Regions from separate parts of the Pseudodesulfovibrio alkaliphilus genome, predicted to be linked through region 2. Evidence: predicted binding sites of a transcription regulator. Region 2 holds the regulator's gene; the other holds the start of a gene.

Region 1 (7,599 bases), on a different contig from region 2:
AACCTGCTCAGAGGTCTGGGTGGCGATGGGCTTCATGACCAGCGCCTTGTCCTTGGACGGGCAGATGTCCACGCAGTTGCCGCAGCCCAGGCAGTCCAGCGCGGCGACCTGGAGGCGGAAGCGGAGTCCCTTGACATCCTTGCCCTTGGCCTCAAGGGTGGTAAAGGTCGCCGGAGCGCCGGCAAGCTCCTCGTCGGTGGCCAGCACCGAGCGCAAGGCCGAGTGAGGACAGACAAAGGCGCACTGGTTGCACTGGATGCAGTTGTCCGCGATCCACTCTGGCACGTTGATGGCCACGCCGCGCTTCTCGAACCTGGAGGTGGCCAAGGGCATGGTGCCGTCCACGCTGAATGCAGAAACAGGGAGATCGTCACCCTTCTGGGCCAGCACCGGGCGCATGACCTTGCTCACGTATTCCGGCTCGCTGCGCACGACCGGGGCATCGTCGGCCAAGGTCTTCCATGCTTCGGGCACGGATATCGCGACGATGGCGTCCACCGCGCTGTCCACGGCGGCGTTGTTCATGTTGACGATCTTGTCGCCCTTCTTGCCGTAAGCCTTCTTGATGCCGTCTTTCAGCAGGGCCACGGCCTGGTCAAAGGGAATGACATCCGCCAGCTTGAAGAATGCGGTCTGCATGATCATGTTGATGCGCCCGCCAAGCCCCACCTGCTGGGCGATCTTGACCGCGTCCACGGTGTAGAACTTGAGCCCCTTCTGCGCGATGGTCCGGCGCATGGCAGCAGGCAGCTCGGCATCCATCTGTTCGGCGGTCCAAGGGCAGTTGAGAACAAAAGTGCCGCCGTCCTTGATGCCGTCGAGCACGTCGTAGAGGTGCACGTAGCTTGGGTTGTGGCAGGCGATGTAGTCGGCCGCTGAGACCAGGTAGGTGGACTGGATGGGCTTTTCGCCAAAGCGCAGGTGGGAGATGGTGATGCCGCCGGACTTCTTGGAGTCGTAGGCGAAATACCCCTGGGCGTAGAGATCGGTATTGTCACCGATGATCTTGATGGCCTGCTTGTTGGCGCCCACGGTGCCGTCCGCGCCAAGACCCCAGAACTTGCACTGCACGGTTCCCTCGGGGGTGGTGTCGGCCACGGCGGGCACGGCCAGCGAGGTCTTGGTCACGTCGTCCTCAATGCCCACGGTGAAGTGGCGCTTGGGCTCGGCAGCGGCCATGTTGTCGTACACGGCCTGGACCATGGCCGGGGTGAACTCCTTGGAGCCCAGGCCGTAACGGCCGGCCAGCACGTTCAGGCTCATGCCCTGCTCGCCGAACACTGTACGCACATCCTGGTAGAGCGGATCGCCCAAAGCACCCGGCTCCTTGGTGCGGTCGAGCACGGCCACTGTTCTGGCCGAGGCGGGCAAAACGGCCAGAAAATGCTTGGCCGAGAACGGGCGATACAGCCGGACCTTGATCAGACCCACCTTCTCGCCGCGAGCACACAGGGCGTTGACCACTTCCTCGATGGCCTCGCAGGCGGAGCCCATGGCGATGACGACGCGCTCGGCATCGGGTGCGCCCACATAGTCAAAGGGCTTGTAGTTCCTGCCGGTCAGGGCCGAAACCTTGGCCATGTACTCCTCCACGATGCCAGGGATGGCGTCGTAGTAGGCGTTGGTCGCCTCGCGACCCTGGAAGTAGATATCGGGGTTCTGGGCCGTGCCCCGGATGTCCGGATGCTCGGGGTTCATGGACCGGGCGCGGAAGGCGGCCACCTTGTCCATGTTCAGGAGCGGCTTCATGTCCGCATAGTCGATGGCTTCAATCTTCTGGATTTCGTGGGAGGTGCGGAACCCGTCGAAGAAGCTGAGGAAGGGCACGCTGGCCTCCACCGTGGCCAGATGGGCCACCAGGGAGAGGTCCATGACCTCCTGGACGCTGGCCGAGGCAAGCATGGCGAAGCCGGTCTGGCGACAGGCCATGACATCCTGGTGATCGCCGAAAATGGACAGGGCATGGGCAGCGATGGCCCGGGCCGAGACATGGAAGACTCCGGGCAAAAGCTCGCCGGAGATCTTGTACATGTTCGGGATCATGAGCAAAAGCCCCTGGGACGCGGTAAAGGTGCATGTCAGGACACCGCCGGCCAGTGCTCCGTGCACCGCGCCCGCTGCGCCCGCCTCGGACTGCAGCTGGCGGATACGCACTTTCTGGCCGAAAATGTTCTCGCGACCCTGCGCGGCCCATTCGTCCGCGATCTCGCCCATGGTGGACGAGGGAGTGATGGGATAAATGGCCGCCGTCTCGCTCATGGCGTAGGCAACCCAGGCCGCAGCCGTGTTGCCGTCCATGGTTTTCATCTTGGACATGTGGTCGTTCTCCTCTGAGGCGTTGTTGTCAGAAATATTCCGCGGGTGCGGTCACATGCGGACCGGACAATCCGGCCCGGCTTAATCAACATCCATGCCAAAAAAACTGCTTGGGAATTTATCACGCCATGACGGGGCGTTGGGTCTGGTCGGGTGGGAATAAGAACAGGGGGGGGGTCGCCAATGCGTCCGAAAAAACGGACTCCCCTGCCAGCGTGAAGATCGGGAGAAGACTACGGCTGATGGCGACTCTGCTCCATAAAGTTAGGCTGTTACGAAAAAAACACAACACGAAAATGAATCCGAAAAAACAGACGTGTCCGTTTTCATGGAAAGAACAAGGAAACAATCCCCTGCCCGGACATGAAAAAAAAAGAGGGAGCCCTCCCGAAAACCGGGAGGGCTCCCTCGCCAACAGCGCGGGCGCGAACTACTTAACAGCTTCCTTCAGAACCTTGCCGGGCTTGAACTGGGCAACCTTGCAGGCGGGGATCTTGATGTCCGCGCCGGTACGGGGGTTGCGGCCGGTGCGTGCCTTGCGCTCGCTGACGCTGAAGGTGCCGAACCCGGTCAGGGTCAGCTTGTTTCCGGCGGCCAGCTCGGCCTGGATGACTTCGAGAATGGCATTCATGGACGCCTCGGCCTGGGCCTTGGAGGTGCCGTTCTTCTCAGCGATTTTGGCAACAAGTTCTGCTTTGGTCATCTGTCTCTCCTATGTTGATGAAAATGGTTTCCGTGCACGGAACGCAAAAGTATTAGCCCTCCATACACACATGACGAAATGAAAGGAAGCCCAAAAAAGCCCCTGCGCAAAAAAAATTGCGGCTATTGGGGGTTAACCGGACCTCCTGACGGCAACCGACATGAGAATCGTCCGTTTTTTCCCCAGCCCGTCAGAGGGACAGCCCATATTTCTTGAGCAGGGAATACAAATGAGAGCGGGAAAGACCGGACACTTCCAGGATTCGTGCCAGATCACCCCCGGATTGGCGGATCAACTCGCCCAGATAGACTTTTTCCGCCGTTCCCTTGAACTCGCGCAGGGAAGGGAGCGCCTGGTCGAAGATATCCTCGAAAACATCCTGTCCGATTTTTCGGACGACCATGCCGTCCACCAGCCCCACGTTTTTCCCGGGCACCACCTCTGAGCCGGTCATGCGCTCGATCTGCGCCTTGGCCACCTCAATGCGCAGGGCGCGTGGCAGGTGCATGGCGTAGATGGTCTTCTCGTTGCCCGCCGCTATCACGGCCCGCTCAAGGATATTGAAGAGCTCACGAACATTGCCCGGCCAACTGTAGCTTTCGAGCACGGTGAAGAAGTTGGAGCCAAAGCTCTTGCGCTCCATGCCGTACTGACTGCACAGCCGCTCCACATGGAACAGGGCCAGAGAGCGGATGTCCTCCGGCCGCTGGGATAACGGCGGAAGATGGATACGCATGGTCTTGATGCGGAAAAGCAGATCGGCACGGAACTGGTCCTTCTCCACCATGACATCAAGGTCGCGATTGGTAGCGGCCACCAGCCGGAAATCACTGGTCTGTTCCCTGGTATCGCCCACCGGGCGGAAGGTGCGCTCCTGGAGCACACGCAAGAACGCCTTCTGAATGGACAGGGGCATCTCCCCCACCTCGTCGAGGAAGAGCGTGCCCTTGTCGGCCAGCTTGACCAGGCCGATACGGTCGGCCTGCGCTCCGGTAAAGGCTCCCTTGCGGTGGCCAAAGAGCGTGGACTCCACCAGGGTCTCGGTCAGCCCTGCGCAATCCACCACAACAAATCTGCCGTCCCGGCGGCGCGAGTTCTCGTGGATGGTGGAGGCGAAAAGCTCCTTGCCCGTGCCGGTTTCGCCAGTGATGAGCACGTTGGTGTCCGTGCGGGCCGCCTGGGCCAGCAACTCGAAACTCGCCCGGATCAGCGGGCTCTTGCCCACCACATCCGAAAGATCAAGGGACTCTATCTCCGACTTGCCCGCCTTCTCTTCCCGATACTTCAGCGCACGTCCCAGGGTGAGCGAGATTTCACGCACGCTGGACGGCTTGAGCAGGTAGTCCCACACTCCGCCCTCGATAGCCATCTCCGCCCCGTCCGGGTCGCCCTGGCCAGTGAGGATGACCACCTCGGGAGGATTGGGGAGCGCCATGAGCCGGGGCAGTATGTCGAGCCCGTTCCCGTCGGGCAGCCGCACATCGAGAAAAACGACATCATAGGACTTGCCCTCGGCCAGGGACAACCCCCGCCCCAGGGTCTGGGCCGTGTCGCAGTCGTGCGAGAGTCTGCCGATGAGGCTCTCCAGGGTCTCGCAGACCTCGATATCGTCGTCTATCACCAGGATGTGGGCCACGTCCTCTTCCTCGCTTGTCCGGTCACTTCGTTACCTTGAGCGCGCCCGCTATGGCGGCCGCGAGATCGTCCTTGTCGTAGGGCTTGATAACCACCTGCCGGATATTGGGCAAGAGGACGGCCGCAGATGCCGCATCCTCGCGCCCGGAAACCAGGACCACCGGCAGAAGCGGAGCTATCTCCCCCAGCCGTCTGGCCAACTGTGTGCCGCTCATGCCCGGCATGTCATAATCGGTGATGAGCAGGTCAAAGGGGCACGGCAGGGCCTCGGCCAGGGCCAGGGCCTGATCCGGGGCGTCTGCCGCGGTAACGCGGTAGCCCATGGATTCGAGTAGGCGGGGAGTAGACTCCAACTGATCCCGGTCGTCCTCCACGAAGAGGATGCGGCCCCCGGGCAGGACCGGGCCGGTCGGCCGCGCCGGGCTCTCCGAATCAATGCCCTCGGCCAGGGGCAGGAAAACCTCGAAGACAATGCCTCCGCCCGGCTTGGGCAGAACCCGCAATCCGCCCCTGTGGCTCCTGACTATGCCGTGGACAACGGCCAGTCCCAGCCCGGTACCCTCGGTCTTGTCCTTGGTGGAGAAAAAGGGGTCAAAGATCTTGTCCAATATCTCCGGCGGAATGCCCGGCCCGTTGTCCTCAATGCACAGGCATACATGTTCGCCCGGTTCAATGCCCATGGCCGTCGCCTCGTCCTCGGCGAGAGCCATCTGGCCGACACGCGCCTCAATGACCCCGCCGGTCTCGCGAAGGGCGTGGAAGGCGTTGGTGAATAGATTCATGGCCACCTGATGCAGCTGGGTGGGGTCGGCCAGTACGCAGGGCAGATCCGGGGCCACCCGGGAGCGGACCTCGATGTTGCTCGGCATGGACGCCTCCAGCAGCCCCAGGGCCTCGGCAACCACCGCGCCTGCGTCCGTGGGCCGGAACCCCTCGGTGGACGGGCGGCTGAAGGCGAGGATCTGCTTGACCACACGTCCGCCGCGCCGGGCGGCCTTGAGCACCCGCTCCAGGTCGCGGCGCGTCACCGAATCCGGCTCCACATCGCTCAAGGCCAGCTCTGTGGAATTGATTATTGAAGTCAATATATTATTGAAATCATGCGCTATCCCTCCGGCCAACGTGCCGATGGCCTCCATCTTCTGCGACTGGAGAAGCTGTTTTTCAAGATTGTGTTCCTTGGTGATGTTCTCCGCCGTACTCAGCACACCCACCACCCTGCCCGACTGGTCGCGAATGGGCACTTTGTTGACTTCGAGCCATGCCTGAGCCCCTGATCCGTCCGCCAGCTTTCGCCGCACCTTGCGCACCGCCTCCGGATCGTGCATGGCCTGCTGGTCTCCGGCCATGGCCCAGCGCACATACTCCAGGTCGTCAATGACCTCGCTGGTGGTCCTGGAGACGATGGACGAGGAGTCGCCATGGCCGAAGAACTCGGCAAAGGCGCGATTGGCCCCGAGGTAGCGGCCGTTCATATCCTTCCACGAAAGCAGTTGGGGCACGGTGTCCATGAGGGTTTCCTGGAAGGCGAGCTGATCCTTGATCTTGCGCTCCACCTTGCGCCGCTCAAGCATGGCGAAAACCAGGAACACAGTGACCACCAGCAGCAGGGCGAAGCTGACCATGATGGTCCAGAACAGTTCCTTGGGCATCTCGTAGAACGCCTTGGGCGCGTTGATGATCCGACTGCCGCGAGGCAGCATGCCCTCGGTCAGGCCCAACCGGGTCATGGCGATGTGGTCGAAGACGAACTCGCCCCCGACATCATAGAGCACCTTGATGCTGTCGGTCGATCTGCCGGCCAGGATGTCAAGGGCCATGGCCGCAGCGGTCTGACCGTGCAGGAAACCGGAAAGCACATGGCCGCCCACAGCTCCATGCCCGATGAGAAACTCCCATGCCGTATAGATGGGAACGCTCGAATGGGTGTAAATGGCGGAGACCACCTCTTCTGCGGTGTAGAAGTTATCGCCCATGGTCTGATAATAGGGAATGAAGAAGAGAAAGGTCTCCGACGGAAGCTTGGCCACGCGGGCCAGGACTTCGGCAAGCGAGATGTGCGTCCAGTAATCCACCGAGAGATCGGGGCCATAGGAGGACACGGCCTCCTCCACCTGCTGCTTGATGGCCAGCCCGGCCGTGGAGGCATCGCCCACCACCACCATGTGACGCTTGTCCGGGTGGAGCCTGCGGGCCACATCCAGAGTCAGGGAGAGGTCGAAATGTTCATTCACGCCCGTGATGTTGCCCACGGCGAGTTCTTCGGGCGCAAGGGCGTTGACCCCGCAAAAGACAAGCGGGACGCCTGGAAAAAGCTCATCGCGATAATGCCGGGCGAAATTGAAGGCATCGTTGTCCGAAACCAGCACCACGTCGAACCGCTCTCCACGGAACTTCTCCTTGTACAGGCGCAGGAGCATTCCCGTGACATCCTCGTAATTGTATTTCTTGGCATCCATGTACTCGATTTGGAGGTCGATCTTGTACGGCCCCGCCTCCAGCACCGAGCGTATGCCGTCGAAAATGTCGTCGGACCACTTGTAGCCACGATGGTAGGAATTGAGGTAGAGGACGTTCTTCTTGGCCATTTCGGCCAGCCCCGGCGACGGAGCCAGGCAGACGAGAACCAGGAAGACAAGGGGCATCAGGTATGTCATGCGTCGCATCGTTCACCTTTGGGGCCGGAGTTCAGCAAGAGCCCGGATACGGGCCTGCGGCGATCCAACAAATACTGCAAGAGACGGGCCTGAAAAGTTTCACAGGGCATGGATACGTCCACGGATTTATGTTAGCTTCACAAAAAAGCACTCCCTCCTTCTGTACAAGGCGGGCGGATTGAGGCTATCATCAAACCAACCTGAAAAAAAGGAAGGTACCCAATGAAACATACCGCGATCATCGCCCTTCTCATCTGCTTCCTGACCGCTGGCTACGGCTGCGCCAAC
Region 2 (7,599 bases):
TGAACCCCTTTCAGCACGGCGAGGTCTACGTCACCGACGACGGCGCCGAGACCGACCTCGACCTTGGCCACTACGAGCGCTACCTTGGCAAGGCACTCAGCCAGCAGAACAACTACACCTCCGGGTCCATCTACTACTCCGTCATCCAGAAGGAGCGTCGCGGCGACTACCTGGGGGGAACGGTTCAGGTCATTCCGCACATCACCGACGCCATTAAGGAGGCGGTGATCGGTCTGCCCACCGACGAGGACGTGGCCCTCATCGAGATCGGCGGCACTGTGGGCGACATTGAGGGCCAACCCTTTCTGGAGGCCATCCGCCAGCTCAAGAACGACCTGGGCAAGGAGAACGTCCTCTACATCCACCTGACCCTGGTGCCCTACATCAAGGCCGCTGGCGAACTGAAGACCAAGCCCACCCAGCATTCTGTCAAGGAATTGCGCAGCGTGGGCATCCAGCCCGACATCATCATCTGCCGTTCCGAGGTGGAACTTGATGATGACCTCAAGCGCAAGATCGCCTTGTTTTGCGACGTGGATCGCGATGCGGTCTTCACTGGCGTGGACGTATCCAACATCTACGAGGTGCCGCTCCGGTTTTACGACGAGGGGGTGGACCAGAAAATCGCCATCCTGCTCAAGCTGCCCGCCAAGAACGCCGAGCTTGGCCCCTGGGAGCGGCTGGTGGACAAGCTCAAGAATCCCGGCGGCTCGGTGCGCATCGGCATCATCGGCAAATACGTGGATCTGACCGAAGCCTACAAGAGTCTGCACGAGGCCCTGATCCACGGCGGCGTGGCCAATGATGTCAAGGTGGAACTCGAATATGTCAACTCCGAGAAGGTGACGACCAAGAACGTGGAAAAGAAGCTCAAGGGCCTGGACGGTATCCTGGTGCCCGGTGGCTTCGGTTCACGCGGGGTGGAGGGCAAGATCCTGGCCATCCGCTACGCCCGCGAGAACAAGGTGCCGTTCTTCGGCATCTGTCTTGGCATGCAGTGCGCGTGCATTGAGTTCGCCCGCAACGTCATCGGCCTCGATGGGGCCAACTCCGAGGAGTTCGACCCGCAGACCCCGCACAACATTATCTATCTCATGAAGGAATGGTACGACTTCCGTACCAAGAAGACCGAGACCCGGTGCGAGGAATCGAACAAGGGCGGCACCATGCGCCTTGGCTCCTATCCTTGCAAGATCAAGAAGGACACTGTGGCCTATTCTGCCTATCAGGCCGTCAACATCGACGAACGCCACCGCCATCGCTTCGAGTTCAACAATCAGTTCATTGACCAGTTCGTTGAGCACGGCATGGTTCTTTCGGGCACCGCGCCGGATGAATCCCTGGTGGAAATTGTGGAGTTGCCTGACCATCCTTGGTTTTTGGGTTGCCAGTTCCACCCGGAGTTCAAATCCAACCCCATGAACCCTCACCCCTTGTTCCGGGAGTTCATCAAGGCGTCCAAGAATGAAAAAATAAGCAAGGACAAATAGTTGACTATCAGAGATCTTTATGGGGCCAGCCGGTCCGGCCCCTTTGTCCTGGCCGGGCCGTGCGTCATCGAAAGCAGGGAGATCACCCTGAGGACGGCGACCGCCCTTGCCGCCGTGGCCTCGCGTCTTGCACTGCCCCTGGTCTTCAAGAGTTCCTTTGACAAGGCTAACCGTACGGCTGTGACAAGCTTTCGCGGACCAGGCATGGAAGAAGGGCTGGCCATTCTGGCTGAAGTCAAAGACGAGACAGGTCTGCCCATTGTCACCGACATCCACAGCCCCGAACAGGCGGCAAGGGTGGCCGAGGTGGCGGACGTGCTCCAGATCCCCGCTTTCCTCTGTCGACAGACCGACCTTCTGGTGGCTGCGGCCAAGACAGGGTGCATCGTCAACATCAAGAAAGGCCAGTTTCTCGCTCCCTGGGACATGAAAAACGCCGTGGACAAGGTCCGCGCCTCGGGCAACGAACATATCTGGCTGACCGAGCGGGGCTCCACCTACGGCTACAACAATCTGGTGGTGGACATGCGCGCTATCCCCGAAATGCGCAAATTCGATGTGCCCGTGATCTTCGACGCCACCCATTCTGTGCAATTGCCGGGCGGCTTGGGCGCGGCCTCGGGGGGACAGCGCGAATATGTGCCCGTGCTGGCTTCTGCGGCCGTGGCCGCGGGAGCGGACGGTATCTTTCTCGAAACCCATCCAGACCCGGACACCGCCCTGTGTGACGGCCCCAACAGTCTGCCTCTGGATCGCGTGGAACTTCTGCTGCGTCGGCTCAAGGCCATATGGGAGCTGGCCGATGCGTGATGGCGTCATGGAGCGTGCCAGCCGCATCCGCCTGCTGGTGCTTGACGTGGACGGCGTGCTGACCGACGGCGGGCTCTACTATGGCGCCGAAGGAATGGTCATGAAACGGTTCAACGTCCAGGACGGATTCGGCATCAAGCTGGCCCAGTCCGTGGGTGTTGAGGTGGGGGTCATCACCGGCCTGGACCAGCCCCCGGTGGCCAGCCGGATCAGGGAACTGGGCATCACCCACTACTACCCAGGAAACCATGACAAACTGCCACATTTCCTCGAGATATGCGAGAAGGCCGGTGTTGAAACGTCCGAAGCCGCCTTCATGGGCGACGACTGGATTGATCTCGCGGTCATGCGCGAAGCCGGGCTGGCCTTGAGTGTGCCCAATGCCATGCCCGAGGTGCTTGAGGCAGCCCACTGGGTGTCGGTCCGTCCCGGCGGACATGGGGCTGTCCGCGAGGCCGTCGCCTTGATCCTGCGCGCCAGAGGACTCGAGGACAGCACACTGAAGCAGTGGGCAGGGTAGATGAAAGGGCGTCCCGGATTATTGCTCATCACGATTTTTCTGGTCGGTCTGCTGGCGGGCATTGTCATCAAGGCCGCCTTCTTCACCGAGCAGATCGTTGAGCCAACGACCGTCCAGCCTGTGACGGAAAAATCCCGGACCCAACTGCTTGACGAGGCCGATATTACAGCCGAGGACATTGAGCTGGTGCAAGGCAAAAAAGGGGCAATGACCTGGAAGCTGCTGGCCACCGAGGCCAAATACAACCAGGAACGCAAGCTGGTGGGCGTGACCCGGCCACAGCTCTCCGCCTATTTCGGCGAGGAGCGTCAAGAGGTGTACGTCAAGGCCGACAGGGGAGAGGTGGATCAGCCCAACGACAACCTGACCCTGTTCGACAACGTCACCGGGCGGTTCGGGGTCATGGCCCTCGACGCGGCGCATCTTGATTATGTAGGGGCCATAGACAAGGTGTATCTCAAGGGGGGCGTGACCGTACGCCGCCCGGACATGACGCTCACGGCAGCAGCCGTGGAGATAGACATGGTCAGCCTCGACCTCAAGGCGGCCGGCGGCGTCGAGGCGCTGTTCGCGCCCAAGGGATTTGACACGAGTCCGTTTCAGGACCAGGGCAGGGAGTAAGCATTTGATAAATATGACACGATGGCTCATTGCTGCGGCCTGTCTGCTCGCCTTTATTTCCCCGGCCTTCGGGGCCGATTGGGGCGAGGTGCGCGAGGCTGCAAGCAATCTCAACGTGCGCGAGGCCCGCTCTCCGCGGAGCGAGCATGTGCTCACCCTGACCAAGGGGCAGCGCGTCAGGGTCGATTTTCCCAAGGACGGCTGGTATGCGGTCTTTGACCTCACCGAGGCCGAGCGCGACGAAAGCCGCGCCCTGGGCTATGCCAATGCTAGGTTTTTGAGCCCTGTGGAGGGCAAAGCCTTGGAGGTGATCGCGTCCCCGTCGGCCGGTGCGCCTCTGCCCGGCGCTACGGACACCGCCCAGACAACAGACTCCGGCCCGGCCCGGGGCGAGGGCTCGGTCAAGGCCCCGGCCGCCCCGACCCCGCCTGCCCCCATCCAGGTGGGCGTCGATCCCAGCCGGGTTCCTGTCAAGATCACCTCGGATCGCATGACCTATGACGAAAACAGCAGGACTGTCACCTTTATCGGCAATGTGGTGGCCGTGCACGGAGAGCTGACCCTTTGGGCCAACCGGCTTTCGGCCTTTCTTTCCTCAAGTACCGGCAAACAGTTTTCCGTGGACGGCATTGAGCGCATCGTGGCCGAAGGGACCGTGCGGGCCAAAAAAGGCAGCACCGAGGGCACCTGCGGCAAGCTGACATATTTCGTGGAGGATCAACTGCTTCGCATGGAGGATGATCCCATGCTCCAGGACGGCCCCAACAGCCTGACCGGCGAGGTGATCAACTTCCATGTCCGCGAGAATCGCAGCGAAGTGGTGGGCGGCAAGGGCAAGCGCGTTAAGGCCATCTTCCTGACCCCCGAAAAGATCAAGGTGCAGTAGATGCCGGACGGACTTGTCGCAGCCAACCTCTCCAAACGCTATGGCCAAAAGGAGGTGGTGCACGGTATCAACCTTGAGGTGCACCGTCGCGAGGTGGTCGGCCTGCTCGGTCCCAATGGGGCAGGCAAGACCACCACGTTCTACATGCTGGTGGGCATCGTGAAGCCCAATACAGGCCATGTTTCCCTTGATGGCGAACCACTGACCGACAGGCCCCTGCACGAGCGGGCCCGCATGGGCGTGAGCTATCTGCCCCAGGAGAGTTCCATTTTCAAGAAACTCTCGGTACGCGAGAATCTCCAGATAATCCTCGAGCAAACGGATCTGCCCCCCGCCGCCCAACACAAGAGGGCCAACGAGTTGCTGGAAATGTTCACCATTACCAAGCTGGCGGACCAGGCGGCCATGTTCCTCTCGGGCGGTGAGCGCCGCAGGCTCGAAATAGCCCGAGCCCTGATCATGGATCCCAAGTTCATCCTGCTCGACGAGCCCTTCGCTGGCATCGACCCCATTGCGGTTATCGACATTCAGGAGATCATCTCCGTGCTGAAGAGCATGGACATCGGCATCCTCATATCAGATCATAATGTTCGGGAAACACTTAACATATGTGACAGAGCCTATCTCGTCTACGAGGGCACGGTCATCCTTGAGGGCAGCCCCGAAGAGATCGTGCAAGACAGTCGCGCCCGTCAGATATATCTGGGTGAGGACTTCCGCCTCTAAACGTCTTTTTTCCCCTTGCATCCGTTCTTGGCGATTTACAGCGGGGTGAATCGTTGGTACACTTTTTTCATGCCGATAATCCTATCTGAATAATGCAAGCTTGTCAGATGGTTATCAGGCAGATATTGCTTCCTGCTTTGATGTGTGGCAGGGTTGAAAGCAGGAGTTGAATGGATCGGTGAAAAAAACTGTCGCGAACCCCCGGCGCGGAGCCATGTGGAGCCCGCGCCGAGAGGTCTAGAATATGGGATTGGAACTCAGGCAGCAACTCAAGCTTTCCCAGCAGCTGGTCATGACACCGCAGCTGCAGCAGGCCATCAAGCTCCTGCAGCTCTCCCGCCTGGAACTGCTCGAAACCGTTCAGCAGGAGCTCATGGAGAATCCCTTTCTCGATGAAGCCGAGGTGGAAACCGAGATTCGCGAGCCCGAGAAACTGACCGAATCCCAGGCCGAGGAGGAGCTTGTCCGTACTGCGGATTGGGAAAACTACCTCGGTGAGTTTTCGAGCACTTCCAAGCAATCCACGGCCCGCGATCTGGAGGTTCCCGAAGAAGGGCTGTCCTTCGAGGCCCGGCTGGCCTCAAAACCATCGCTGGAAGGTCACATCGGCTGGCAGATGCGGCTTTCCGACTTCACCGAACGTGAGTTGTCCATCGGCGAGGTGATTGTCGGCAACCTTGACCACAATGGGTATCTCCAGGCGTCAGCAGAAGAGATGGCGGCCATGGCCGAGGTCGCGCCCGAGGAAGTGGAGTCCGTCGTCCTTCGGGTTCAGCGGCTCGACCCGGTGGGCATCGCTGCGAGAACCCCGCAGGAATGTCTGCTGGTCCAGATGGAAGTGCTCGGCTTCGACGACCCCATCCTGGTTTCCCTGGTCCGCGATCATCTGGAAGACCTTGAAAAGAACCGTTTCAAGCCTCTGGCCCGCAAGTTCAAGATTTCCATGGACGATCTCAAGTCGTACATTGAGCTTTTGCAAACCCTCGACCCGATGCCCGGGTCGCATTTCTCCAGCACCGAGCCGCATTATGTCAGCCCCGATGTCTTCGTTTACAAATACGGGGACGACTTCGTCATCATTCTCAACGAGGACGGACTGCCCAGGCTGCAGATGAACTCCTATTACATGGAAACCATGCAGGGTGCCAGAAACAAGGAGAAGGACTACTTTCAGGAGAAAATGCGCTCGGCCGCCTGGCTGATGAAAAGCCTGTACCAGCGGCAGAGAACATTGTACAAGGTAGTGGAGAGCATTGTCCGCTTTCAGCGTGAATTCTTTGAGGAAGGTGTGACAAAACTCAAACCTCTGATCCTCAAGGAGGTGGCAGAAGATATCGAGATGCACGAGTCCACTGTCAGCCGCATCACCACCAGCAAGTATGTGTCCACCCCACACGGCATCTTCGAGTTGAAGTTCTTCTTCAACAGTGCGCTGGACCTCAACGACGGCTCCCAGGTGGGCTCGGAAAGTGTCAAGGCGCTCATCAAGCAGATGATCGCCGCGGAGGACCAGAAAAAGCCCCTGAGCGATGAGCGTATCGGCGAGATTCTCCAGGAAAAACTGGAGGTGAACATCGCCAGGCGCACGGTTGCAAAATACCGTTCCGCCATGGGCATTGCCTCGTCCTCCAAGAGAAAGCAGTATTTCTAAGGCAGGCTTTCCACACATTCAACCAGGAGGAATGTATGAACATAAGCTTCACTTTCAAGAACTTTGAGCCGTCTGATCATCTCAAGGGATATGCGCAGAAGCGCTTTGAAAAGGTGGGCAAGTATGTTTCCGACGCGGAGGCCGACCTCCAGGTCAACCTGCTGGTGGACAAGTTTCGTCACAAGGCTGATATAATCCTCAATGCCGACGGTATCCACATCTCGGCCTATGAAGATTCCGAAGACATGTACTCGACCATCGACATGGTCCTCGACAAGCTGGAGGCACAGCTGCGACGCATGCGCGAGAAGATGAAGGATCGCAGCAGGCAGGCCCGTGGCAACAAGGTCCAGATGAACTTCATTTCCTATGAAGGCAAGGCGGGAAAACCCGGCCCGACCATTGTGGGAACCGACACATACGAACCCAAGCCCATGTCCGTTGACGAGGCAGCCCTGCAGTTGGACTCCCTCGACAACGAGTTCCTCGTCTTCCGCAATGCGGAGACCGAGGGCGTCAATGTCATCTACAAGCGCAAGAACGGCGACTTCGGTCTGATCGATCCTGGAAATTAAGCATGAAACTCGGTGATTACCTGGACAAGGATCTTGTCCTGTACGATCTCGTCTCCGGCTCCAAGCCGGAGGTACTCGCGGAACTCCTCACCCCGGTGGGGGAGAAATATCCTGAAATGGACACGGACCATGCGGTCCGTGTCCTTCTTGATCGCGAAAACCTGGGCACCACGGGCATAGGCGACGGCATTGCCATCCCCCACGGCAAGCTCGAAGACTTGGAACAGGTCATTGTAGTGGTTGGCAGGAGCGTTTCCGGCGTCGAGTTCACGGCGCTGGACCACAAACCATGCACCATCTTCTTTCTCGTACTCGCCCCG

The links. Region 2 encodes sigma-54, which starts transcription at its own class of promoters, with help from an activator protein. Its sites were predicted from a motif close to CTGGCACGGNNNNTGCTT; they were not measured.
Region 1: a site for sigma-54 is predicted at 2,400-2,417, ahead of nifJ (pyruvate:ferredoxin (flavodoxin) oxidoreductase). Genes of this name have one in related genera too.

Annotation. Positions count from the first base shown of each region.
Region 1 is NZ_WODC01000006.1:160,380-167,978, reverse strand. It holds gene nifJ (pyruvate:ferredoxin (flavodoxin) oxidoreductase) at 1-2,316, opposite strand, end outside; gene GKC30_RS10470 (HU family DNA-binding protein) at 2,747-3,019, opposite strand; gene GKC30_RS10465 (sigma-54-dependent transcriptional regulator) at 3,210-4,655, opposite strand; gene GKC30_RS10460 (hybrid sensor histidine kinase/response regulator) at 4,678-7,311, opposite strand; gene GKC30_RS10455 (RT0821/Lpp0805 family surface protein) at 7,534-7,599, shown strand, end outside.
Region 2 is NZ_WODC01000007.1:90,058-97,656, forward strand. It holds gene pyrG (CTP synthase) at 1-1,490, shown strand, start outside; gene kdsA (3-deoxy-8-phosphooctulonate synthase) at 1,491-2,300, shown strand; gene GKC30_RS11115 (KdsC family phosphatase) at 2,293-2,820, shown strand; gene lptC (LPS export ABC transporter periplasmic protein LptC) at 2,821-3,441, shown strand; gene lptA (lipopolysaccharide transport periplasmic protein LptA) at 3,455-4,327, shown strand; gene lptB (LPS export ABC transporter ATP-binding protein) at 4,328-5,053, shown strand; gene rpoN (RNA polymerase factor sigma-54) at 5,298-6,704, shown strand; gene hpf (ribosome hibernation-promoting factor, HPF/YfiA family) at 6,740-7,279, shown strand; gene GKC30_RS11145 (PTS sugar transporter subunit IIA) at 7,282-7,599, shown strand, end outside.